Regions from separate parts of the Piscibacillus sp. B03 genome, predicted to be linked through region 1. Evidence: riboswitches for the same ligand, from Rfam matches in the RefSeq annotation. Region 1 holds a riboswitch; each other region holds the start of a gene.
The links. A riboswitch is a leader RNA that binds a small molecule or an ion and turns the genes downstream of it on or off. The one in region 1 is predicted to bind S-adenosylmethionine.
Positions count from the first base shown of each region.

Region 2: linked by a shared signal. The riboswitch ahead of ACTWQB_RS01720 (5-methyltetrahydropteroyltriglutamate--homocysteine S-methyltransferase) and the one ahead of ACTWQB_RS01170 (methionine ABC transporter ATP-binding protein) in region 1 are both predicted to bind S-adenosylmethionine.
Region 3: linked by a shared signal. The riboswitch ahead of metX (homoserine O-acetyltransferase MetX) and the one ahead of ACTWQB_RS01170 (methionine ABC transporter ATP-binding protein) in region 1 are both predicted to bind S-adenosylmethionine.
Region 4: linked by a shared signal. The riboswitch ahead of ACTWQB_RS11560 (methionine ABC transporter ATP-binding protein) and the one ahead of ACTWQB_RS01170 (methionine ABC transporter ATP-binding protein) in region 1 are both predicted to bind S-adenosylmethionine.

Region 1 covers NZ_JBQQCO010000001.1:212,394-215,520, forward strand. The annotation lists gene ACTWQB_RS01165 (methionine ABC transporter permease) at 1-329, opposite strand, end outside; gene ACTWQB_RS01170 (methionine ABC transporter ATP-binding protein) at 319-1,335, opposite strand; SAM riboswitch class I at 1,423-1,536, opposite strand; gene ACTWQB_RS01175 (MBL fold metallo-hydrolase) at 1,893-2,837, opposite strand; gene ACTWQB_RS01180 (nuclear transport factor 2 family protein) at 3,075-3,127, shown strand, end outside.
Region 2 covers NZ_JBQQCO010000002.1:16,726-19,852, forward strand. The annotation lists gene ald (alanine dehydrogenase) at 1-150, shown strand, start outside; gene ACTWQB_RS01720 (5-methyltetrahydropteroyltriglutamate--homocysteine S-methyltransferase) at 482-1,588, opposite strand; SAM riboswitch class I at 1,659-1,760, opposite strand; gene ACTWQB_RS01725 (aspartate aminotransferase family protein) at 1,910-3,127, shown strand, end outside.
Region 3 covers NZ_JBQQCO010000011.1:61,700-64,826, forward strand. The annotation lists gene ACTWQB_RS09140 (O-acetylhomoserine aminocarboxypropyltransferase/cysteine synthase family protein) at 1-489, opposite strand, end outside; gene metX (homoserine O-acetyltransferase MetX) at 512-1,561, opposite strand; SAM riboswitch class I at 1,659-1,770, opposite strand; gene ACTWQB_RS09150 (MBL fold metallo-hydrolase) at 1,891-2,742, opposite strand; gene ACTWQB_RS09155 (VOC family protein) at 2,858-3,127, shown strand, end outside.
Region 4 covers NZ_JBQQCO010000016.1:26,113-29,239, reverse strand. The annotation lists gene ACTWQB_RS11575 (toprim domain-containing protein) at 1-254, shown strand, start outside; gene ACTWQB_RS11570 (thioredoxin family protein) at 257-568, shown strand; gene ACTWQB_RS11565 (TlpA disulfide reductase family protein) at 565-984, opposite strand; SAM riboswitch class I at 1,071-1,180, shown strand; SAM riboswitch class I at 1,304-1,411, shown strand; gene ACTWQB_RS11560 (methionine ABC transporter ATP-binding protein) at 1,505-2,533, shown strand; gene ACTWQB_RS11555 (methionine ABC transporter permease) at 2,523-3,127, shown strand, end outside.

The sequences.
Region 1 (3,127 bases):
AGTCTAGCTACAAACGGAGCAGCGAAGAAGACGAGTGGTACCACTGCCGCAGCTGTACCAATTGACGTTCCCACGATGAACCTAGTGATCGGTAAAATGGCAACCAGTAAAATAATAAACGGAATCGAGCGGAATATATTCACGATCACGTTTAGTACGTTGAAGATTGCACCATTTTCCATTAAACCATGCTCACGAGTCGCGACTAAAGCAACGCCTAAAGGGATTCCGATTAGACATGCTAACGCCAATGAGATAAACACCATTAACAGCGTTTCATTCGTTGCTTCAATAATTCTTGGCATCATTTCTACAATGTTAACGTCCATCTGCCTTCACCTCCTGGATGATTACTTGTTTCTTGATGTGTTCTAAAGCTCTTTGGATTTCCCGATCATCACCTTGAAACTCGACGATTAAGTTTCCAAACGGTGTTTCTTGAAGTTCTGTAATTTGTCCGTACAACACGTTCACTTCAACGTTAAACTCCTTCGCCACACCTGATAAGACGGGTTGACTTGCCGAACCATCTGTAAAGGTAACACGATAGATGTGGCGCGTTTCTACTTCTTTTAAGATAGAAGCCGGAATTTCGTCGTTCATGACGGTTTGGACGAATTTCTGTGTCGTTTGGTGTTGTGGTTGTGAGAAAAGGTCAAAAATGGAACCTGACTCCACGACTTTTCCATCCTCCATGACGGCCACTCGGTCACAAATCTCTTTAATGACATTCATTTCATGAGTGATCATAAGAATCGTGATATTGTACTCGTCGCGGACCTTTTTTAATAGCTTCAATATAGACTTCGTCGTTTCAGGGTCAAGTGCTGAAGTCGCTTCATCACAAAGCAAAATGCTAGGTGAAGTCGCAAGGGCCCTCGCGATTCCGACACGTTGTTTTTGCCCGCCTGACAATTGGTCTGGGTAGTGGTTGGCTCTGTCACTTAATCCGACAAACTCAAGAATCTCATTGACACGGTCTTTCACTTTCCGCTTTGGCATTCCAGCTAACGCTAATGGAAAAGCCACGTTGTGAAAAACGGTCTTCGTCTCAAGTAAGTTAAAGTGCTGAAAAATCATCCCGATTCCACGTCTAATATTTCGTAACTCATTGGTGGATACTTGCGACATATCCTGACCATCAATGAGCACTTTTCCAGCCGTTGGACGCTCCAACTGATTTACGAGTCGTACCAACGTACTTTTACCGGCACCACTAAAGCCAATAACCCCAAAGATTTCACCTTTTTGAATTTCTAAATCAACTTGATCAACCGCTTTAAACGATGTTCCTTCATGCTCGAATGACTTTGTTACTTGATCAAAGCGAATCATCTATGTTCCTCCTAAACAAAAAACCCTCTCTCCTTATCCAAAAAAGAATAAGAAGAGAGGGTTGCATTCGTGTATGTATCCCAACTCTTCTTATCTTTCAAACATCAAACATGTTTGCTGGACTTGGCACAGTGTCTGATTGTCACCAGACCCGCTGCCGAGGTTTCAAAGGGCCAGTCCCTCCACCTCTCGAGATAAGAAGATTATATTTCGGTTTTCGTTATTAATTTGTGATGTTTTCCATCATAATCTGAAATTTAGTCATTGTCAATGTTTTTTAAATAATTTATGTTGAAGCTTTTTCGCGTGGGCGAAAAAGCTCCCGTCTTATAGTTCTGTTGGAGGTTTTTGCTTGTGCAAAAGCCTTCCTTTTTGGCGATGGTCCACCAACAACATAGTTATTGACCCCATTTGTTGATTTATCGACCCCATTTCATAAAATATCGACCACGAAATTTGTCGACTCGGTAAAAATCATCGTTTTATCGACCCCTAAACTCGTTTTATCGACCTTTTTCATTAAAAAACTCCGCACTTGGCGGAGTTTAAACTAATATTTATTTTTTAGCCAGATAATCCACAATCCCCATGGCGCAAACCTTTAAATCCAGATTTAAATACTTATAGACGGTATGATTACTAGGAATATTTTGTTCAACTAAATGAGTGGTCACAAGGCTTTGGAGTCCTTCCGCAACTGATGCCGTTTTTATTTCAAAAGAAGCTTCTGGTTGTTTTTCAACAACCTTCTCTCCTACTTCAACAAAACGTGGTAACCAGAAACGAATCTGCTCATAAACATGTTTCGGATCACGAGATCGACCGTAGTGACCAAAATATATCTGTTCGACAGCCAGGCTTTCAATTTTCTCAAGTGATTGAATCATTGCATCTGGATCGAATTGGTTCGGTGATGTTGATGGCAGCACGAAGTTCAACCCTTCTGCTTGCGGATAGTGAACTCCAATTGTATCACCTGTAAAAATGCCGTTACTCAACGAATCGTGAATACTGAAATGGTGCTTGGCATGACCTGGTGAATCATAAAAAGTTAACACTCGGTTACCAATGTTGAGTGTTTCACCATCGTCCATATCAACTAAACGGTCTTCTGGGACCGGTACAATCGGGTCGAACAACTCATCAAATTGTTCACCGTACACGGCTTTAGCACCCGCAATTAATTTTGTTGGATCAGTTAAATGGCGCTTTCCTTTAGGATGAACATACACCTTCGCATTTGGACAATGTTTTAAAAATAGACCAACGCCACCAGCATGATCCAAGTGAATATGTGTCACGATAATATGCTTAACGTCCTTAGGGTCAATATCCAAATCTTTCAACCCTTCAAGCAAATACGGAACTGACGGACTCGCACTCGTCTCAACAATCGTCAGTTCATCTGAGTGCAGTACATACGCACCTGTCCGCTCTGGCATTCCTAAGTCATACAAATCTATTAATGTCATGTCATTTCCTAAATCAATTGGCTGTGTCATAGCAACCTCCTGTTTGAGTATTCTCCCTAACTTACTTCTATTTATTTATTAAAAATACCTTCTTTTAGGAGTTCAATAACTTCCAAATAAATGTATAAAAGGGAACCCTACTGACTCAATTAATATTTTACAAGACTATATAACTAAATTAGCGTCTCTTATAAGTTAATTAGTTGAAGCACCTAGCGTTGAGCCATTAAACTAAATTAATAAAAAATTATGAAAAGGAGTGATCGTATGGCTACAGAACGTCAGGCGTTTTTCGAGAAATTCAATCAAGCATTTATGAC
Region 2 (3,127 bases), on a different contig from region 1:
CTACAACTAGCTAACAAAGGTTATAAGCAAGCTGTTAAAGATAATGGAAACCTTCTAAAAGGTATTAACACGTTAGATGGTTATGTGACTTACAAAGCTGTTGCAGAAGCACATGGTTTAGATTACAAAGATTTAAGTGAATTATTGTAAACATAATTTCCTTCATTCGTGTAAAACTATAGACATAGATGAATGAAGGTGGTTAATCATGAAAAAATGGATTGTAAGAGCAATTAAATACGGTCCAATCTTATTTCCTTTTATCCAGAAAATAAAAAATAAGTTTGGTCGTAAAAAGAAAAAAGCGATTTAATATACAAGGGTTGAACTCAGAAGGCTGAGTTCAACCCTTTTTTTATTGAAAAGGTTCGATATCTTTGAAAAAAGGGTCGATAAATTAACGATTTTTACCCCGTCGACAAATTTCGTGGTCGATATCTTCTGAAAAGGGGTCGATAAATCAAAAATTGGGGTCGATAAATTAACCCCAAAGCTCTTTTGACAGTTCCACGACGTATTTTAACTTGTTCCATTGTTCTTCTTCCGTCAATTCGTTACCGTGATGAGTGGATGCGAACCCACACTGAGGACTTAAGCACAGTTGAGCTAGCGGGACATAGGCGGACGCTTCATGTACACGTCTGAAAACCTCATCGCGATCTTCTAATTCACCTGATTTAGAGGTCACTAAACCTAATACAACCTTGGGACCGTCCTTAGGTATATGTTTTAATGGTTCGAATCCTCCAGAGCGTTCATCGTCATATTCTAAAAAGAATCCATCGACTTTCTCGTTGGCTAATAATGTTGGTGCAATAATATCGTAGCCTCCAGAAAATGCCCAAGTAGATCGGTAATTACCACGACATAAATGAGTTGTCACATAAAGGTCCTCAGGTTTGTTTTCTAAACTGCCATTAACGACTCTTAAAGCTAAATCAATGAGGTACTCCCTAGTATATTTGCCATCATTAAATGGAATATCAGGTGCAGATAATCCTGCAATATACACATCATCTAACTGAAGGTACCTAACACCAGCGTCATAAAAAGCTTGGATGGCTTCTTGGTAAGCTTTAATAACGTCTTGAGCAAAATCTTCAATGTCAGGATAAATGTCTTCGTTTTGTATGCCTGCATTGAAAAATTGGTTTGGACTAGGAATGGTTTGCTTAGCCACTGCACGTCCATCTACTATTTCATTTAATTCCTTAAAGTCTTTTAGAAAAGGGTGTTTGGAGTTAAACGTAATCTTGCCTGTATTGCGAACATCGTATCGCTCAGTCTCAACTCCATCTGCAAACTGGTATCCCTTTTTTGGAACATAACCTTCAATGCCATTAAAGTGCTCCATAAAATCTAAGTGAAACCACGTTCTTCTAAACTCCCCGTCAGTTACGACGTCTAATCCAATTTCAATTTGTCGATCAACCACACGTTTAATTTCCTCGTTTTCAACCTTTCTTAAATCTACAGCTTTAATCTCTCTTCGATTAAATTGTTTTCTTGCCTTATGTAGCCGTTCTGGACGAAGTAGACTACCTACATGATCAGCTTTAAATGGAATTGTTCTAGTTGTTGTTGTCATCGTAATCCCTCACTTTTAATTAATAAAAAAAGCCCCTTCAATAAGAAGAGGCTGATTCACAAGTTTACTCTTCTTATCTTCAAGCATTCGCTACTGGAATTAGCACAGTGTTTTAAGAAAACCTGTTGCTGAAGCTTCGCAGGGCCAGTCCCTCCACTTCTCTAGATAAGAGGCTTATTAAATTATTTAATACTTATCATACTTTTCTTAGAAAACTCTGTCAATAAAAATCTTATAATTAATTTTTATACAAACTATTGAATTTTTATGCATAAATATGTATGATTATTAATCGTAAACCCATTGCATAGGAGGAGTAACATGTCATCCATTAGTTTTAAACAACAGGTTGAAAATATAGGTGATTTCCTTGCGCCTGGTATGGCAAAAGACCATCCGAATTTGCCAGTAAAGAAGGCGGAGGGTTGCTATTATTACGGATTGGAACATGAAAAGTATTTGGATTTCACATCTGGTATTGCAGTTGAGAATGTCGGCCATCGACATCCTAAAGTTGTACAGGCCATTAAAGATAGTGCAGATCATCTAGTACATGGTCCGTCTGGTGTGATTATTTATGATTCAATTTTGGAACTAGCAAAAAAGTTACAAGAAATTTTACCAGACCCATTGGATAACTTCTTCTTTAATAACAGTGGAACGGAAGCGGTTGAAGGGGCTATTAAATTAGCTAAGTATACTACACAAAGACCTTATGTCATTTCATTTACTGGTTGTTTTCACGGTCGATCTGTTGGTGCATTAAGTGTTTCAACCTCAAAGAGTAAGTACCGTAAGCACATGCAACCATCATGGTTAACGTATCAACTACCATATGCAAACCCTGCAGATTGTCCAGAAGGTGAAGATCCTGATGAGTATTTTGCTAAGAAACTTGAGAAAGATGCTGAACAATTATTCAAGCACCAAGTTGAACCAGACGAAGTTGCCTGTATGATTGTGGAGCCTGTATTAGGTGAAGGGGGATATGTCGTTCCACCTCATTCTTGGCTTAAGAAAATGCGTGAAATATGTGATCAGCATGGTATTTTATTAATTTTTGACGAAGTTCAAACGGGCTTTGGGCGTACTGGGAATTGGTTTGCATCTCAAACCTTTGACGTTGTGCCAGATATTATGGCCATTGCAAAAGGCATTGCTGCCGGTATGCCATTAAGTGCCACGGTTGCATCAAAAGAATTAATGCAAAAGTGGCCATTAGGTGCTCACGCAACTACTTTCGGGGGAAACCCTATTGCTTGTTCCGCAGCGATTGCTTCGATCAATGTCATTCATGAGGAGAACTTGCTAGATCACACTCAAGAAGTAGGGCAATACGCATTTAGTCAGTTAAAACAATTACAAGAAAAGCATTCGTCTATTAAAGATATTCGTGGAATTGGCTTAATGATTGGCATTGAACTTGAAGACCCAAATGGGCAAATAAGTGCTGGTGACTTAGTCATGAAAGTGTTAGATCAATGTTTAGGTAAAGGTGTTTTATTTTATCTATGTGGCAATGAAGGGGAAGTACTTCGT
Region 3 (3,127 bases), on a different contig from region 1:
TGTCAGACCTGGATTTCCAATCGTTTCAGCGAAAATAGCTTTCGTCTTAGGTGTGATCGCTTCCTTGAAATTCTCAGGATCTTTTGGATCAACAAAATGCGTTGTTATCCCGTGCTTCGGTAATGTTGTTGAGAATAGATTGTACGTACCACCATATAGTGTTGACGCTGATACGATTTCATCACCAACTTCTGCAATATTGAAAATGGCTGTAGAAATCGCCGCCATTCCACTTGATAATGCTAACGCTCCAATTCCACCTTCTAACTGAGCAACTCGCTCCTCTAATGCGCCTACCGTTGGATTTCCTATACGCGTGTAAATAAAGCCTTGCTCTTTTAAAGCGAATAAATCAGCTGCATGCTCAGTATCATTAAACTTATAAGAATTGGTTTGGTAAATTGGTAAAGCACGTGAACCTGTTGCTGGGTCTGCCTCTAATCCTCCATGAATACTCACTGTTTCTAATCTGTAATTTTTCTCGCTCATTATAATCGCTCCCTTTTTGTATTTAAACGGCCTTTGCCGTTAATGATGATAATTTCTCTTGAATAAATGGGCCCCACTTTTCAAACTCCACTAAAAACCCATCGTGCCCAAAAATCGTTTTAACTTCTAGAAATTCAGCATATCCTCCAGCATCTTGAATGTCTGTTACAAACCTATTGAGTTCGCTTGCTGGGTACAACAAATCGTTATTAAACCCTAACGCGAATACCGGAGCTCGATACTTTTGAATTACTCCCTGATAACTACCACGATTCCGAGCAATATCATGGCTATTCATGACTTCCAGTAACCTTATATAGCTATATGGATTAAATCGCTTCGCTAGTTTCTCGCCTTGATGATTCAAGTAAGATTCAACATCAAAGTCCCCATCAATTTCACTTCTTGCAAAACGCTTACTAAACAAGTCGTGCGAACGATACGTAACCATGCCAACCATTCGAGCTAAGCTCAAACCTTTTTCCGGATGATCACCATCTTGCAAATCATAAACAATCGCCTGCTTAGCAATATAGTTAAACGCAATCGCATAATCACTAAATGTCGGAGTAACTGCAATTGGGAAAATCGCATCCATGAAATCTGGATACATCAGACCCCATTCTAGAACCTGCATCCCTCCAAGTGACCCTCCAATAACAGCCTTCAAATGATTAATTCCTAACATGTTTAATGCCACGAACTGGACTTCAACCAAATCACGAACCGTTAATTTTGGAAAATGTTCCTGGTATGATTCACCATTTGGCCCAATTGAACCCGGCCCCGTGGACCCATCGCAACCTCCTAAAACGTTAAACGTTATAACTTGATAAGCTCTTAAATCGATGTAGCCACCTTCTTGAACTAACCCTCGCCACCAACCTGGCTCTGAATCTGTACCAACTGCGTATTGATTTCCTGTCAGCGCGTGGCAAATTAAAATTACTGGCGCCTCCTCAGGCCCACAGCGTTCATAGGCTAATTGCACTTCCTCAAAATGCTCTCCACTTTCTAAACTAAAATTGGGAATGGAAATAGTATCTGTTTGGTATGAGATCAAATTTCCCATCACCATCCCTCCTTCCGTAACATTTTTAATCAACTAAAAAAGCCTCCCTGCTTTGAGCAGAGAGGCCAGTATATACGACACCTTAATATAATGGTCCCTCTCATCTCTCAAAGCACACATTTGCTTTGCAGGAATTAGCACCTTTCAAACCGTTGTTTGAAGGTTGCCGGGCGTCGTCGGGCCAGTCCCTCAGCCACTCTAGATAAGAGTTGAAAATTTTATTTAATTTTGAATTAATTGATATCTTAGCACGGTAACATATTCTTGTCAACAATAGATATACAAAATATTATGTCGAGGACAATTTCTATATGACAATAAAATAATGATTAATGAACATCAGGATCCACATATTTTCCATGGTCAGGTTTTGCTATTTGATCGAATTCACGAACAAGCTTGTTCAAGTTATTTGTTAACTCTTCACCAACCATAGGAGCACCGTGCCCTGTCACAGCAATAGTAGGGTGAAGCTGCGAAAGTTTACGAACCGACTCCTTGGCAGCTTTCCAATCCGTTGTTAAATACCTTGGAGGCCCACTAATCTCTTTATCTTGTGTCATAACATCAAATAAGTTTTCCTGTTTAACTGTCACAAACGCATCCCCTACAATAAGTGCTCCATCTTCATCTCTAAAAAATGACACATGCCCAGGGGTATGGCCCGGTGTGTGTACCCAATTGAAACCATCCATAAAAGGAACTGTCCCATCATTAGGCAATGGCTGAACATGGTCCCCTAGATTAATTGGTTCATTTGGAAAAAACGGCGACATCTTAGCGACCATTCCACCTTCAACCGTTGAGTCAGGTTCAGGATACCTCTGTCTTCCCGTTAAGTACGGGATTTCTAACCGGTGTGCATATACTGGAATATCCCAATGTTCAACAAGCTCGATTATTGCTCCAACATGATCAAAATGTCCGTGCGTCAACACAATCGTCTCTGGCTTAGCATTATCACCGAAACGTTCCTCTACAATGTTTATAATACCGTCTGATGAGTGTGGCATACCTGCATCCACTAATACAAAATGTTCTTGTTCACCAACTAATGCGATATTCACAATTTGAATCGTATGACAATATACATCTGGTAGCAATTGCATACCAGCACCACTCGAAATGGACGTAGCGGGGATGAACTTATAATCTTCTCCGTAATTCATGTCTTGATCCATGCTGATAACCTCCTTTTAATCCTACACTTTAGTATGAACGAATTTTATTTAAGTATTATAACAAGGAAAAAATTGTATTTATGTAGAATGAAGTATTACTGAAGGAGGAATTAAAATGATTAAAAGTCCTATAAAAAATAAAGTGAATGTGGTGTTTATCCCAGTAAATGACGTTGTACAGGCACAAGAATGGTATTCTAAATATCTTGGATTAAGTGAAGGCGAATTTCATCAAGGGCACTTGTTCGTGGCAAAAACTGAAGGAACAGGAATAATACTAGACTCCATGCCTGCATGGCGTGAAGAAGGTGACTTATTACCAACTCTAAAAGCTCCCGTAATCCAGTTTGCTACAGATGATATCCATGAGTCATATTCATTTATG
Region 4 (3,127 bases), on a different contig from region 1:
CATTAGGCATTGATGCGTTAGAAGAGTTAGTTGACGACTATCATTTATTCGATCGTGATGTTTTTATATTTACTGACACAGATGAACCTGGGGAAAAACTAAGAAAAATGTTAAACCAAGAGTTATCTCATGCGGAAAATATATATATCGATAAAAAATATCGAGAGGTTGAGGATGCTCCTGAGCATGTGTTAGCATCTTTATTGCTATCAGCTAATATGAGAGTTAAAGTGGAGTACTTGAAAGGATTTTAACAGTGATCGAAATCAATCAAAAGCAAGCCTATTTTCTAACACAAAAAAAGGACTATCACATCATTTTTGTGAATAGTCCTTTTTGTGGCACATGCAAGGTAGCCAGGCGCATGTTGGAATACATAGAAGAAACGTTAGGCAAAGAAATCTTCTACGAATTGAATGTAACACTAGCACCTAATTGGGTTCAGGAACATGAAGTTACCAGTGTTCCGTGTTTAATGGTTTTTAAAAAAGGCGATAATCTTGATCGTTTATATACATTCCATTCCGTTCCCTACCTGTTAAAAGAGATGGGGCCATACTTAGTTTAGAGCGCCTCACTTAGCTTATGAATGACTTCAACAAAGTCGGCTTGGTCACCAAAATGGCCGATGATTTCACCTTCACGGTTAATCACAACGGTCGTTGGGACGCCTGTACAATCATATAAGTCATAAATCTCACGCCCTCGATCTTTTAAGACAGGTTGTGTTAAAAATTGGTCTTGATATTTTAACGCTTCTTCATCACCATGTTCACGGTCTGTTACATTAATCGTAACCATTTCAAGCTCATCATTTCGAGATGTTTTGAAAAACTGTTCTTTTTTTGGAAGGTCACGGGCACAATCTGGGCACCATGATACCCAGAAGGTTAATACGACGACTTTTTCGCCAATGACATCTTCTAATCGAAATGTTTCGTCTGGATTATCTAAGTAAGGAAGTTCAAATAATGGTGCTTTCATGGTTGGATCATCCTTTTATAATTTTTTATTGACTTGTCTACATTACTATGCTAACATAATAATCATCGAAAATAACATAACTTAATTTCTTATCCAGAGAGGCGGAGGGACTGGCCCTGCGAAGCCCGGCAACCATTAGGATTTTTCCTAACAGGTGCTAATTCCAGCAATGAGGTTGATCATTGCAAGATAAGGAAAGTGACGACGTATTCGACTCTTTTCTTGTGCTTGCAAGAAAAGAGTTTTTTAATTATTTTAGAAACGATCTGCCAAGATTTTTCACTAAAACGATTGATTTATAAAAATATACAAATAATAACTCTTATCCAGAGAGGTGGAGGGACTGGCCCGACGAAGCCCAGCAACCATCAGGTCAAACCTGACAGGTGCTAATTCCTGCAAAGCGCAAAGCTTTGAGAGATGAGAGAACGGATTGTACCTTTCTGTTCTCTTGTGAATGGAAAGGTATTTTTATTAGTTAAATCATTAATGATTAAAAGGGTTAAAGGGAGATTTATATATGATTACAATCAAAGGATTGTCAAAAGTTTTTAAAACAAAACACCAAGAAGTTAAAGCTGTCGATGATGTTTCAATAAACATTAATAAGGGTGAAATATTCGGGGTTATCGGTTACAGTGGTGCGGGGAAAAGTACATTTATCCGCTTAATCAATCGACTTGAAGAGCCAACAAGTGGTGATGTGGTGATTAATAATACGAACATTACTGACTTAAGCATTGGAAAGTTGCGTCGCGAACGCCAAAAGGTCGGCATGATCTTCCAGCATTTCAACTTACTATGGTCGAGAACGGTTTTTGAAAATATTGCATTTCCTCTTGAAATTGCAGGTATACCGAAAGCAGAACGTCGTGAGAAAGTGCTCGAGCTTATTGAACTTGTTGGATTAAAAGGGCGAGAAAATTCCTACCCTTCTCAACTAAGTGGTGGACAGAAGCAACGTGTTGGAATCGCCCGTGCTTTAGCAAACGACCCTGATGTCCTACTTTGTGATGAAGCAACGTCAGCTTTAGACCCTGAGACAACAGACGATATTTTGGACTTGCTCGTTTCGATTAATAAAAAGCTTAACTTAACGATCATCATGATTACACACGAAATGCATGTCATTCAGAAGATTTGTCATCGCGTGGCTGTAATGGATCAAGGAAAGGTTGTTGAACAAGGGGATGTCTTAAACGTTTTCGTCAAACCACAATCAAAGACGGCAAAACGTTTTGTGCAACAGCTCAGTCCTCTAGAGCATCTACAAGGAGACTTAAAGCGTTTCATTACAAATGACCCGAATACAGAAGTGGTCAAACTCCACTTTATCGGAAATGATGCTAAACGCGCTTTAATCTCTGATGTTATAAGAAAGTTCTCTGTCGACATCAACATATTACAAGGTTCTATATCACCTACTCAAGAAGGGGCTTACGGTACGCTATATGTTGAAATAAGCGGTGAAGAGAAATTAATCACCGAAACGATCGACTACATTCAGTCATCAGGTGTGGAAGTCGAGGTGATTCAAGATGTTAAATGAGTTATTCCCGAATTTAAAAATGGAAGAGATGTGGGTGGCAACCTATGAAACGTTATACATGACGGTGATTTCAGTCATAGGCACGATCATTCTTGGAATCTTATTAGGTTTATTATTATTTTTAACAGAAAAAGGAAACCTTTGGCAGAACTATTTGTTAAATATAATCACAGCCTCGGCTGTTAACATATTCCGAGCCATCCCATTTATCATATTAATTCTATTGTTATTCCCTTTTACTGATTTTTTAATGGGAACGATTAGGGGGCCAAAAGCGGCGTTACCGGCACTAATTATTGGCGCGGCACCATTCTATGCTAGGCTAGTCGAAATTGCTTTTAAAGAAGTTGATAAAGGTGTCATTGAAGCAGCCAAATCAATGGGTGCTAAAACTCATACGATCATTTTTAAAGTACTGCTACCTGAGTCAATGCCAGCCTTAATCTCAGGAATTACGGTTACAGCTATTGCATTAATCAGTTATACGGCAATGGCAGGTGTCATTGGAGCTGGAGGATTAGGTGACCTAGCTTATATGAAAGGGTTCCAACGTAGAGATTTTGATGTTGTGTTTGCGTGTACTATCTTCATTGT